DNA from 2 places in the Pseudarthrobacter sp. IC2-21 genome. Region 2 is predicted to be linked to the other one. Evidence: predicted binding sites of a transcription regulator. Region 2 holds the regulator's gene; the other holds the start of a gene.
The links. The regulator HrcA, encoded in region 2, represses chaperone genes, less so after heat shock. The targets are predictions, from matches to a motif close to TTNGCACTCGNNNNNNNCGAGTGCNAA.
Positions count from the first base shown of each region.

Region 1: the regulator HrcA is predicted to act here: its motif matches at 3,080-3,106, upstream of groES (co-chaperone GroES).

Region 1 is NZ_CP139145.1:3,032,058-3,038,155, reverse strand. Features, by position in the region: gene SBP01_RS13900 (S53 family peptidase) at 1-62, opposite strand, end outside; gene SBP01_RS13895 (phospholipase D family protein) at 232-1,845, shown strand; gene SBP01_RS13890 (AI-2E family transporter) at 1,842-2,972, opposite strand; gene groES (co-chaperone GroES) at 3,266-3,559, shown strand; gene groL (chaperonin GroEL) at 3,638-5,248, shown strand; gene SBP01_RS13875 (dihydrofolate reductase family protein) at 5,318-5,920, opposite strand; gene SBP01_RS13870 (ATP-dependent DNA ligase) at 5,984-6,098, shown strand, end outside.
Region 2 is NZ_CP139145.1:2,150,628-2,156,725, forward strand. Features, by position in the region: gene SBP01_RS09905 (GerMN domain-containing protein) at 1-742, shown strand, start outside; gene SBP01_RS09910 (16S rRNA (uracil(1498)-N(3))-methyltransferase) at 769-1,554, opposite strand; gene dnaJ (molecular chaperone DnaJ) at 1,557-2,684, opposite strand; gene hrcA (heat-inducible transcriptional repressor HrcA) at 2,758-3,771, opposite strand; gene SBP01_RS09925 (DUF3097 domain-containing protein) at 3,943-4,791, shown strand; gene SBP01_RS09930 (DUF4870 domain-containing protein) at 4,954-5,364, shown strand; gene hemW (radical SAM family heme chaperone HemW) at 5,437-6,098, opposite strand, start outside.

The DNA of each region.
Region 1 (6,098 bases), 880 kb from region 2:
GAACCCGGCAAAGGGACGCTGCCGACGGCGGGCCGGGACGTGGTGTTGCTGTGCTCAGACATGAAATAGCTCCGTTCCCAGGAGAGTCATTGTTCAGGGCTTCGTCGGTTTCGGGAGGACATCGTGCGGCCGGATCTCCCGGTCAGTTACGACACTAACGGCAATCCTGCACGGGCATAAGCTACTTTGAAGACCGGACACTAGCGGCATGGCCTGGACGAAGGAGCCTTGATGGACAGCGATTCCGGTACGTGGTTCCTGAGCCGGGCCGAGCGGGGAAACCCGTACTCAGCCGTGCAGGCCGGCGGACCGGCATCGCCGTCCTGGTCGGAGGGCAACCTCGTGCGGCCCCTCATTCACGGGGCCACCTACTTCGCCCGGTTGCATGAGGAACTGACGGCCCTGCAGGCCGGAGACCGTGTGTGGTTTACCGACTGGCGGGGCGACGCCGACGAGCAACTGCTGGCCGGCGGGCCGTCGATCGGCGACCTGCTGGCGCGGCTGGCCCGTGCAGGGGTGGAGGTGCGGGGCCTCGTCTGGCGATCCCACGGCGAACGCGTGTCAGCCCCGATCAGCGGCCGGTCAAACGAGCTTCTGGGCCGTGAAATCAACGACGCCGGCGGCGAGGTGCTGCTGGACCAACGGGTACGGATGTTCGGATCGCACCACCAAAAACTTGTCGTCATCCGCCACCGCGACAATCCGTCCCGGGACGTCGCGTTCGTGGGCGGCCTGGACCTTTCCCACAGCCGCCGGGATGATGCCCGGCATCAGGGAGATCCGCAAGCGGTCAGCATGGACTCGCGGTACGGGAAGCGGCCTCCGTGGCACGATGCCGCCCTCGAACTGCGCGGGCCGGTGGTGGCTGATGTGCTGGAAGTCTTCGCCGAACGGTGGAACGATCCGCACCCCCTGGACCGGCGCACTCCGTACCGGATGCTGTTGCAACGCCTGGCCCGTATGCCACGGCATCCCGAGCCGCTCCCGGAGGTTGCACCGCCCCCGCCGCCTGCCGGCCCGCACTCGGTGCAGCTGCTGCGGACCTACGGGGTGAAGCGGCCGCCGTTCCCGTTCGCGCCTTTCGGCGAGCGAAGCATTGCGCGCGCCTATGCGAAAGCGTTCGCCCGGGCCCGTTCGCTGATCTACATCGAGGATCAGTACCTGTGGTCGACGGAGGTGGCAGCGGGCATCGCGGATGCCCTTAAGCGGAACCCCGGGCTGAACGTGATCATCGTGGTTCCGAAGTTCCCGGACTCCGACGGGCGTCTCGGAGGCCCGCCCAGGCGGCTCGGGCAACTGCGGGCCATCGGGATGCTGCGCAGGGCGGCGCCGGGCAGGGTGGGGGTGTTCGACCTGGAGAACAGTGCCGGCACGCCCATTTATGTCCATGCCAAGATCTGCATCATCGATGACATCTGGTTCACCTGCGGATCGGATAACTTCAACCGCCGGTCCTGGACCACCGACAGCGAACTGACCTGCGCCGTGCTCGACACAACGGCGGACAGCCGGGACCTTTCCGGGACCGGCGCCGGCCAGCAGACGGACCTGCCCCTGGCCCGGTCGCTCCGGCTCGAGCTCTGGGCGGAACACCTGGGCCGGGACCAGGACGATCCGGAACTCCAGGACCCGGCGTCCGCTCTCAGGCTCTGGGATGCCGCCGCCGACGCCCTTGATCAATGGCACCAGGCCGGCCGCCGCGGGCCCCGTCCGGCCGGGCAGGTGCGCCGTCATACTCCGGAGCCGGTATCTCCCCGTCAGCGCCGCTGGGCGCTCCCGATCAACCGGTTCATCGTTGATCCGGACGGCCGCCCGCGCCGGCTGCGCGGTACCACCGAGTTCTAGTCCTGCTCCTGGCCTGTGGCCCGGTTCCCGGCCAGCGTCCGGTAGATGGTCCAGCCGACGGCGGTGAGCGGCACCGCGAGCAAGGCGCCGATGACGCCGGCCAGGGTTGCCCCTGCCGCCAGGGCAAGAATGATCACCAGCCCGTGGATCCGCAGCACCCTGCCCATGAAGAACGGCTGCAGGATGTGGTGTTCGAACTGGTTGGCCACCACCAGGATGATCAGCACCAGCAGCGCAGGCACGGGGCCGTTTTCCACCAGGGCCACGAGGACCGCCAGGCTGCCGGCTGCGGTGGCCCCGATGATGGGCACAAACCCGCCGAGGAAGACCACCGCCGCCAGGGGCAGTGCCAGGGGAACGCGCAGGATCAGCAATCCCGCCAGGACCATGACGGCGTCGATCGCGGCGATGATCAAGGTTCCACGCACATACCCGCCCAGCACCAGGAGGCTGCGTTCGGCAGCCAGGTGCGCGGTGCCGCGGCGGTCGGCCGGAAGGAACCCGATGAGGAAGTTCCGGATCCTCTCTCCGTCCTTGAGGAAAAAGAACAGGATCACGGCTGTGAGGACGGTGCCGGCGGCTATCTCCCCGGCCGTCCTCAGGCCCGTGAGGGCATCGGCTCCCAGGCTTCCGCCGGAGAGGAACTTCTGGAATTCACTCTGGGCAGCATTGATCTGATCCCTGGAGAAGGGCAGCGGGCCGGTGGTGATGGTCTTCTGGAGCTCCGCGATGCCCGCTTCGGCGCGGACGGCAAGAGCGCTGGACTGCTGCCGGACCAGAGTCACGATTCCCCCGATCACTCCGGCTGCGACGGCGAGGATCACCAGGAACGAGGAGAGGACGGCCAGGGCACGCGGCCAGCCGTGGCCTGCGAGCCAGCGGACCACGGGTGCCATGGCAGACGCCAGGATCAGGGCTATCAGAACAGGAGTGGTGACCAGCGGGACGCGGGTTGCGGCCGCGACCGCAGCCCAGGCCACCGCGCCCACGGCCAGTACCTGGATGGAGCGGACCGCGGCCCTGCCCAGGCTGTCCGTCCAGAGCAGGGCCATCCTGGACGGGAATGATGCTGGCGGCAGCGGTGACGGAGCGCCGTCGGATGGGCTGGGGGTGCTGTTACTGTCCATCAGGCCATTATCCGAACCTGGGCCGCCATCACGTAGGACGGTCGGTGCGAGTCTGCGGGACCGGGTGTGGATTAAAAGCGTCGAACTTGTCCACCGAGGACGTAATTCTGGCACTCGCCTTGACCGAGTGCTAACGAATACATAGAGTCGTCATTAGCACTCTCCCTAGGAGGGTGCTAACACATGAAGAGCGGCCCGCCAGGCTGCTGCCGGCACCGCGACGACGGTTTGCCAGCCACGGCGAAGCAGCTCAACTGTCCATGAATTTTGCTGACGTAGAAGGAGAGGTCCGAGTGTCGGTCTCTATTAAGCCTCTTGAGGATCGTATTGTTGTCCGCCCGCTCGAAGCCGAGCAGACCACGGCTTCCGGCCTGGTTATCCCGGACTCCGCACAGGAGAAGCCGCAGGAGGGTGAAGTTGTTGCAGTAGGCCCCGGCCGCTTCGAAGACGGCCACCGCGTTCCGGTGGACGTTGCTGTTGGCGACGTTGTTATCTACTCCAAGTACGGTGGAACCGAAGTCAAGACCGGCGGCACCGAGTACCTCGTGCTCTCCGCCCGCGACGTTCTGGCGATCGTCGTAAAGTAACTCTTTTGGATCCCCGTGCCGCTGACCATGCATTCCGCTGGTCAGCTGCACGGGGTTCTGTCTTGAAAGGACAAAACCATGGCAAAGCAGCTTGCGTTTAATGACGCTGCCCGCCGGTCGCTTGAAGCCGGCATTGATAAGCTCGCCAACACTGTCAAGGTGACGCTCGGCCCCCGCGGCCGCAACGTTGTCCTCGACAAAAAGTGGGGAGCACCCACCATCACCAACGACGGCGTCACCATCGCCCGCGAAGTTGAGCTTGATGACCCGTACGAGAACCTTGGCGCCCAGCTGGCCAAGGAAGTAGCCACCAAGACCAACGATGTTGCCGGCGACGGTACCACCACGGCCACCGTGCTGGCCCAGGCCCTGGTCAAGGAAGGCCTGCGCAACGTTGCTGCCGGCGCCGCGCCGGGCCAGATCAAGCGCGGCATCGAGGTTTCCGTTGAAGCCGTTGCTGCCCGCCTGCTGGAGAACGCACGCCCGGTTGAGGGTACCCAGGTAGCCAACGTGGCCGCCATCTCGGCCCAGAGTGACGAAATCGGCGAGCTCCTCGCCGAGGCATTCGGCAAGGTCGGCAAGGATGGTGTGATCACCATCGAGGAATCCTCCACCACGCAGACCGAGCTGGTCCTCACCGAAGGCATGCAGTTCGACAAGGGCTACCTGTCCCCGTACTTCGTGACCGACACCGAGCGCCAGGAAGCCGTCCTCGAGGACGCCCTCATCCTGATCAACCAGGGCAAGATCTCCTCGGTCCAGGATTTCCTGCCGCTGCTGGAGAAGGCGCTGCAGAGCTCCAAGCCGCTGTTCATCATCGCCGAAGACATCGAGGGCGAGGCACTGTCCACCCTGATCGTTAACCGCATCCGCGGCACCCTGAACGTGGTTGCCGTCAAGGCTCCGGGCTTCGGCGACCGCCGCAAGGCCATGCTGCAGGACATCGCCACCCTCACCGGTGCACAGGTTGTCTCGCCGGAGCTGGGCCTCAGCCTGGACACCGTTGGCCTCGAGGTGCTGGGTACCGCCCGCCGCATCACGGTCACCAAGGACAACACCACCATCGTTGACGGCGCCGGTTCCGCAGAAGACGTCGCAGCCCGGGTTGCCCAGCTGCGCGCCGAGCTGACCCGCACCGACTCTGACTGGGACAAGGAAAAGCTTCAGGAACGCCTGGCGAAGCTTGCCGGCGGCATCGGCGTGATCAAGGTTGGCGCAGCCACCGAGGTTGAGCTGAAGGAAAAGAAGCACCGCATCGAAGATGCCGTGTCCTCCACCCGCGCCGCCCTTGAAGAGGGCATCGTGGCCGGTGGCGGTTCCGCACTGATCCACGCGCTGAAGGCCCTCGACGAGGACTCCGCAGTGCAGGCCCTCGAAGGCGACGCCGCCGCAGCTGTGGGCATTGTCCGCCGTGCGCTGGTCCAGCCGCTGCGCTGGATCGCCCAGAACGCCGGCTTCGACGGCTACGTTGTCACGGCCAAGGTTGCCGAACTCGAAACCAACAACGGCTTCAACGCCAAGTCGGGCGAGTACGAAGACCTGATCCGTGCCGGCGTCATCGACCCCGTCAAGGTCACCCGTGCGGCCCTCCGCAACGCGGCCTCCATCGCCGCGCTGGTTCTCACCACCGAGACCCTCGTGGTGGAGAAGCCCGCTGAAGAAGACGAGCACGCAGGCCACAGCCACTAGCTGATGGTCACACAAAAACCGGTCCAGCCTCGGCTGGGCCGGTTTTTTGTGTACCCGCGACCGCGGCCCTTAAGTGTCCGCCATGTCCCGCGTCTCGACGCCGCCCGCGCGTTCGTAGACCAGTGACACCGCACCCTTCGGGAAGGATCGGGCCGGCTCCGCGAGGCGGAAGGTGGCGGGGATGGTCCCGGCATCGAAGAGGCGCTTGCCCTGCCCCAGGGTGACCGGATAAAGCCAGAGGTGGAGGCGGTCCAGCACGTCAGCCTCGAGCAGTGAACGGATGAGGGCGCCGCTGCCGAACATGTGCACCTGGCCGTATTCCTCGCGGAGCCGGCCCGCGGCCGCGGCGTCCGGCAGCACGGTGGTGCCCGCCCAGCCCGGCTCCGTCAGAGTGCTGGAAACAACGAACTTTGGCACGCTATTGAGGATGCCGCCGATCTCGTCGGTCTGGTGGGGCCAGTAGGCGGCGAAGATATCGTAGGTCTTACGTCCCAGGAGCAGGGCGTCGATCCGGTTGATTTCCTCGCCGATGGCTGCGCCGGCCTCCTCGTCGGACACCGGGGCCTGCCATCCCCCGTAGGCGAAACCGCCTTCCGGGTCTTCTTCGCGGCCGCCGGGCGCCTGGTAGACGCCGTCGAGGGTGATGAACAGGTTAGCGACGATGATACCCATCCACCAAGTCTGGAACGGTGTTCCCGCGCTGTCCAGACCCGGCGGCCGTGGCAGACTGTTGCCATGCTGCTCGATGAGCTCGTGAGAACAACCCAGGCCGTCACGTCCACGCGCTCCCGGCTCGCGAAGGTCGAAGCACTGGCTGACCTGCTGCGCCGCCTCGAACCGGGGGACATCC
Region 2 (6,098 bases):
GTCCAACAAAGCGCCCGTGTATTGGATTGGCCGCAGTAACGGCAGCGTCTATCTTTACCGGGAGTTCCGGGATGTCCCGGAGCAGGAAAACCCGGTCACCCGTGCACTGCGCGCCATGATGTCCGAAAAGCCCCTCGACCCGGATTACTTCACTCCCTGGCAGAGCCCCACTGAGCTGGCAACGTCAATCTCGGGAAAGAATGTCATTACCGTTGATGTCTCGGCGGATGCCTTCAACAGCAATCTCGACGCCGACATGGCAGTTCGTGCCATCCAGCAGTTGATCTTCACCGCAACTGCGGCTGCGGCCAGTTCCGGGCTCATCGATTCGGGTCAGCAGATTCAGGTGCGGGTCCTGGTAGACAGCCATACTGATTATGTGGCCTTCAACCATGTCAGGTTGGGTGCCCCGATGTCCCGGGCGGCCGGCATGGTGGCGCCCGTGTGGATCATCGATCCCCAGGAAGGCACCGAAGTTCCTACCGGCAGTGTGAAGATTACGGGCCGCAGCACGGTGCCGGGGGGCAAGCTGAGGTGGCAGATCCTGCGGTCCGCGGGGAACGCCGACAAGTCGGCGTACCTGACCGGTGAGACAACAGCCGGGGCTGATTCGGCGCAGTCCGGGCTCTTCACGCTTTCGCTCAGTCTCCCGCCGGGAACCTACGAGCTCCGCGTGTGGCAGGCGGATGGCAGCAGCGGCCAGGAACTGAACGTGGACACACGAAAGTTCAACGTCAAGTAGCGGTTGGTTCAGGCGGGCCAGTCAGTTCAGGACGTCGGGGCATTCAGGCGGCCCAGCACGTCGCTCGCAAGCACAACCGCGGCGGGTCCGGCCGTGGAGGATCTCAGGACGTGGTTGCCCAGGAGCGCCGTCACGGCACCCACATCGCAGAGCCTGGTGACTTCCCGGGGACTGATCCCACCCTCCGGACCAACGATGAGCAGAATTTCCCGGGGACCCTGGCCCGCGGGCAGTCCTGCCTGCCAGGCCTCCAGCACCGATCGCAGCGGACGGACGGCGTCTTCGTGCAGGATCACGGCAAGGTCCGCTGCGGCCACGGCGGCAACCAGGCCCGGGGTCTCGACGACGGCGCGCACCTCCGGGATCCAGGCCCGGCGGGCCTGTTTGGCGGCGGCCGTGACGACAGACTGCCATTTGGCGTGGGCTTTCGCCGCGCGCTCACCCTTCCAACGGACAATTGAACGTTCCGACTGCCAGGGAACAACGGCGTCGATGCCCAGTTCAGTGGCCGTTTCGATGGCGAGTTCATCGCGGTCACCTTTGGCCAGTGCCTGGACCAGGACCAGCCGGATGCCCGGCAGGTCCTCCATGGCCAGCTTGGTGCATTCAACGGTGAGTTCCGACGGCGAGGTGGAAACAACCGTTCCAGTAAGTCGCCTGCCTGCACCGTCGGCAATGTCCACGGACTCCCCCGGCGCCAGTCGCTTGACTGTAACCGCATGGCGCGCTTCAGGGCCTTGAAGGGTGAACCGGGCCCCCGGCACCAGCTGGTCCAGCGACCCGGCGCCGCTGAAGAAGACTGGGTTACTCACTGCTAGAGGTTACCGAACCGGTCCCGCAGCTTGGCGAAGACTCCGCCGCTGGCCGTCAGCTTGCCTTCAGTGAACTGCTCACCCCGCAGCTTGGCGAGCTGACGCAGCAGGTCCTCCTGCGCCTGGTCGAGCTTCGAAGGCGTCTCCACCTGCAGGTGGACCAACAGGTCACCGCGGCCGTAGCCACGAAGATGCGTTACGCCCAGTCCGCGCAGCGTGATGACCTCACCGGACTGGGTGCCGGCTTTGACGTCGATTTCCTGCAGCCCGTCGAAGGTTTCCAGGGACACTTCCGTGCCCAGGGCGGCCGCGGTCATGGGGATGTGCAAAGTCGCGTGCAGGTCATCGCCGTCGCGGACAAAGGTGGGATCGTTGTTGACCCGGATTTCAACGTAGAGGTCACCGGCAGGTCCGCCGGCAGGTCCGGCCTCGCCCTGACCGGAAAGCTGGATCCGGGTGCCTGTTGCCACGCCGGCAGGCACTTTGATGGTGAGTGACCGGCGGCTGCGGATGCGGCCCTGGCCGTTGCACTCATTGCAGGGGTCCTTAATGACGGTTCCGAAGCCCTCGCAGGTGCCGCAGGGGGCGGCCGTCATGACCTGGCCCAGGATGGAGCGCACGGCCCGCTGGACCTGGCCGCTGCCACCGCAGATATCGCAGCGTTCAGGGTGGCTGCCCTCACGGCAGCACGAACCGTTACAGGTGGGGCAGGTGACGGCGGTATCCACTTCGAGCTTGCGGTTGACGCCGAAAACGGCGTCGCGCAGTTCGATCCGGACACTGATCAGCGCGTCCTGGCCGCGGCGGACCCGGGAGGCGGGACCCGAGGACCCGCCCGCACCGAAGAACGTATCGAAGATGTCCTGGAACGCGAACCCCTGGCCGGCGTAGGACCCGCCGCCGAAGCCGTTGTCAGTACCGTTTTCGTTGCCGGTGGTGTCATATACACGGCGCTTCTGGGGGTCCGAAAGGACCTCGTAGGCGTGGGTGACGGCCTTGAAGCGGTCCGACGCATCGTCCCCGGGGTTAACGTCCGGGTGAAGGGTGCGGGCCAGCTTGCGGTAGGCCTTCTTGATCTCTTCTCCGGTGGCTTCCGGCGAGACCCCGAGGACGTCGTAGTGGCTGCTCAAAGTTCGTATCTCTTCCCTGTTGTACTGCCGGCGGCGGTGCTGCCGGCACTGCTCTTCGTGCCTGGGCCGGCTGTTAAGGGCCCAGAATTCTTGACAGATAACGGGCTACTGCCCGCACTGCGGCCATGGTGGTGGGATAGTCCATCCGGGTGGGCCCCAGGACACCAACCTTGGCGGTGCTGTCCGGTCCGTAGGCGGTGGCCACCACGGAAGCTTCGGCGAGCCCGTCGTACGGGTTTTCCCGGCCTATGCTCACGGTCACGCCGCGCGGGTCCTGCGCCATGTCGCTGAGCAGGCGGAGCAGGACTACCTGTTCCTCCAGTGCTTCCAGGACAGGACCGATGCTGAGCGGAAAATCCACATTGGACCGGGCAAGGTTCGCGGTGCCGGCCATCACCATGCGGTCCTCCCTGCTGCTGTGGGCGAGCGTCTCCAGTCCATGGGCCAGCGCCTGGGCAGCTGCCCGCTGGCCCGGGGCGACGGAGGACACCACGCCAGGCAGGGACTGGGCCAGCCGGCTCAGCGGTGTTCCGGCCAGCGAACCGAGGAAGTGTGTCCGCAAAGCGGCGATGGCATCCTCGCCGAGGTCCTGGCCGACGTCGATTACACGCTGTTCCACCTTGCCGGTGGTGGCGATCAGCACCAGGAGGACCTGGCGTGGTGCCAGAAGGACAAATTCGATGTGGCGGATGGTGGCCCGGCTCAGGTGCGGGTACTGCACCACTGCCACCTGGTTGGTCAGCTGGGAAAGCAGCCTGACTGTCCTGTCCAGGACGTCATCCAAGTCATCCGCACCCTCCAGCAGCGACTGGATGGCCTTCTTCTCCGCCGGGGACAGAGGTTTGACGGCCGAGATCTGGTCCACAAACAGCCGGTAGCCCTTGTCCGTGGGGATCCGGCCCGCACTGGTGTGCGGAGCGGTAATCAGGCCCTCATCTTCCAGGGCGGCCATGTCGTTCCGGATGGTGGCGCTGGACACGCCGAGGTGGTGGCGCTCAACCAGGGCCTTGGAACCAACAGGCTCCCGGGAGTGCACGTAGTCCTCCACGATGGCCCGCAGTACTTCCAGTTTGCGCGGCTCGCTCACACTCCACCTCCATCCAGGATTGCCGTTCACTGCTTAGGTATTGGTCGCGGTTCGTTAGCACTCGACATGCCTAAGTGCTAACAGTCTAATATGACTCGCCCCGTTGTTAGCATTGGTACCGCTCCGGGCGAACATTCGGCGGCACGATCTAGCGCAAGGTGGAATGAATCCATGCAGTACCAGAACTGGGGTCCTCAGGAGATTGCCGCGCCGGTCCGGAGCGAACTCCCCGAAGTGCCAGTGGAGCGCGGCATGGTCATCGAAGACGCCCAGTCCGGCTGGGTCGGAGCGGTGACCCGGGTGGAGAAGTCCGGCGGCATGCACGTGGTTGCCCTTGAAGACCGGCGCGGCAAATCGCGGTCCTTCAAGCTGGGCTTCGGCTTCCTCCTCGAAGGCCAGCCCATCAGGCTGATGCCCCCGGCGCCCAGGCAGAACGCGGCCGTGCCGGCTGGACGCACGGCGTCCGGCTCGGTCAGCGTGGCGGGCCAGCGTGCCCAGGTGGCCAAGGCAAGCAGGATCTGGGTGGAGGGAAAGCACGACGCCGAACTCGTGGAAAAAGTGTGGGGTGACGATCTGCGGGTGGAGGGCATCGTCGTCGAGCCTTTGCACGGCATCGATGACCTCGCGGGGGCGGTGGCCGAATTCGGTCCCGGGCCCAACCGGCGGCTGGGGATCCTGGTGGATCACCTGGTACCGGACTCCAAAGAGTGGCGTATCGCCGCCGGGGTGATGGCGTCGAAGGGTGCCGCCGGGAACGTGCTGATTGTCGGGCACCCCTACGTTGACGTGTGGCAGGCGATCCGCCCTGCGGTGCTGGGCATTGAACAGTGGCCGGTGGTACCCCGCGGTCAGGATTGGAAAACCGGCATCCTTGCGGCATTTGGCTGGCCGCACGCCACGAAGGAAGACATCGGCCTGGGCTGGCAAAAACTGCTGGGCGCGGTCCGCAGTTACGCGGACTTGGAAGCGTCGCTGCTCGGGCGGGTGGAGGAGGTCATCGACTTCCTGACGGCGCCGTGACCCCTGGCGCCTCGCCCGCTGCCGGGCTGTTCCGGCCCTGGCCCCTGCGGACGACGGCAGCATTTGGCGGCACAACAAGTATTCTTGGTAGTGCGGAGGCTGTTCCTGCATCAGCCCGGCATTCTCCACATCAGCACGATTGCACTTTCGAAGGATGAAACCGTGGCACAAAACGCACGCGAGCACCGGGACGACCAAGGCCGTTCCGAGTACCAGGGCGTCCCCGCAAACGCGTTGCCCCTCACTGCCAGCGAGGACCGGCAATGGGCCACACTGGCACACTTTGGCGGGATCCTCGGTTGTGTACCGTCCCTGCTGATCTACCTGATCTTCCGTGAACGCGGACCGTTCACCGCACAGGAATCCAAGGAAGCGCTGAACTTCAGCCTGCCGCCCACCATCGCGGCGCTGGTGGCCAATCTTTTGGTCTTTATTCCGGTGGTGGGCAACATTTTTGCCGTCATCGCCACCCTCATCTGGATTGCACTGACCTGCTTCTCGGTGTCCGCCGGCATCCATGTCAACAAGGGCCAGCCGCACCGTTACCAGTACAACCTGCGCTGGATCAAGTAACTGCAACGCGAGGTCACTTCGCGCCCGATAATCGCATCGGGCCGGAAGTGACCCCGCGTTGATTTGGCCAGGCTAGTCGGGCAGGATCCTGCGGACCACTGCGTCCGCCAGGAGGCGGCCCTTCAGGGTCAGCACGAGCGTTCCCCTGATGGCGGCCGGCGCGTCAACGAGGCCCTCGGCCATGAGCCCGGCCACGGCGCGGCGTCCCGACTCCCCCAACGTTGCGATGGCGAGCCCCGAAACGAGCCGCGCCTCCAGCATGACGCGCTCCATTTCCCGCGTTTCGGCGTCGAGCGTTTCCCTGCCCGCCGCCGGCGAGAGCCCCTGGGCAAGCCGCCCGGCGTAGGCGGTGGGGTGCTTGACGTTCCACCAGCGCACGCCGCCCACATGCGAGTGCGCTCCCGGGCCGATGCCCCACCAGTCATCTCCGCGCCAATAGGCGAGATTGTGGCGGCAGGCCTGCTCCGGCGTCCGCGACCAGTTGCTGACCTCATACCAGCTGAGGCCTGCTTCGCCGATGAGTTGATCAGCGAGTTCGTACTTGTCGGCGTGGTCGTCGTCGTCGATGCCCGGGACGTCGCCCCGGCGGATCTGGGCGGCCAGTTTGGTGCCGTCCTCCACGATCAGCGCGTAGGCACTGATGTGGTCCGGCTCGTAGGACAGGGCCGTCTCCAGGGAGAAACGCCAGTCGTCCAGGGATTCGCCCGGCGTTCCGTAGATCAGGTCCAGGCTTA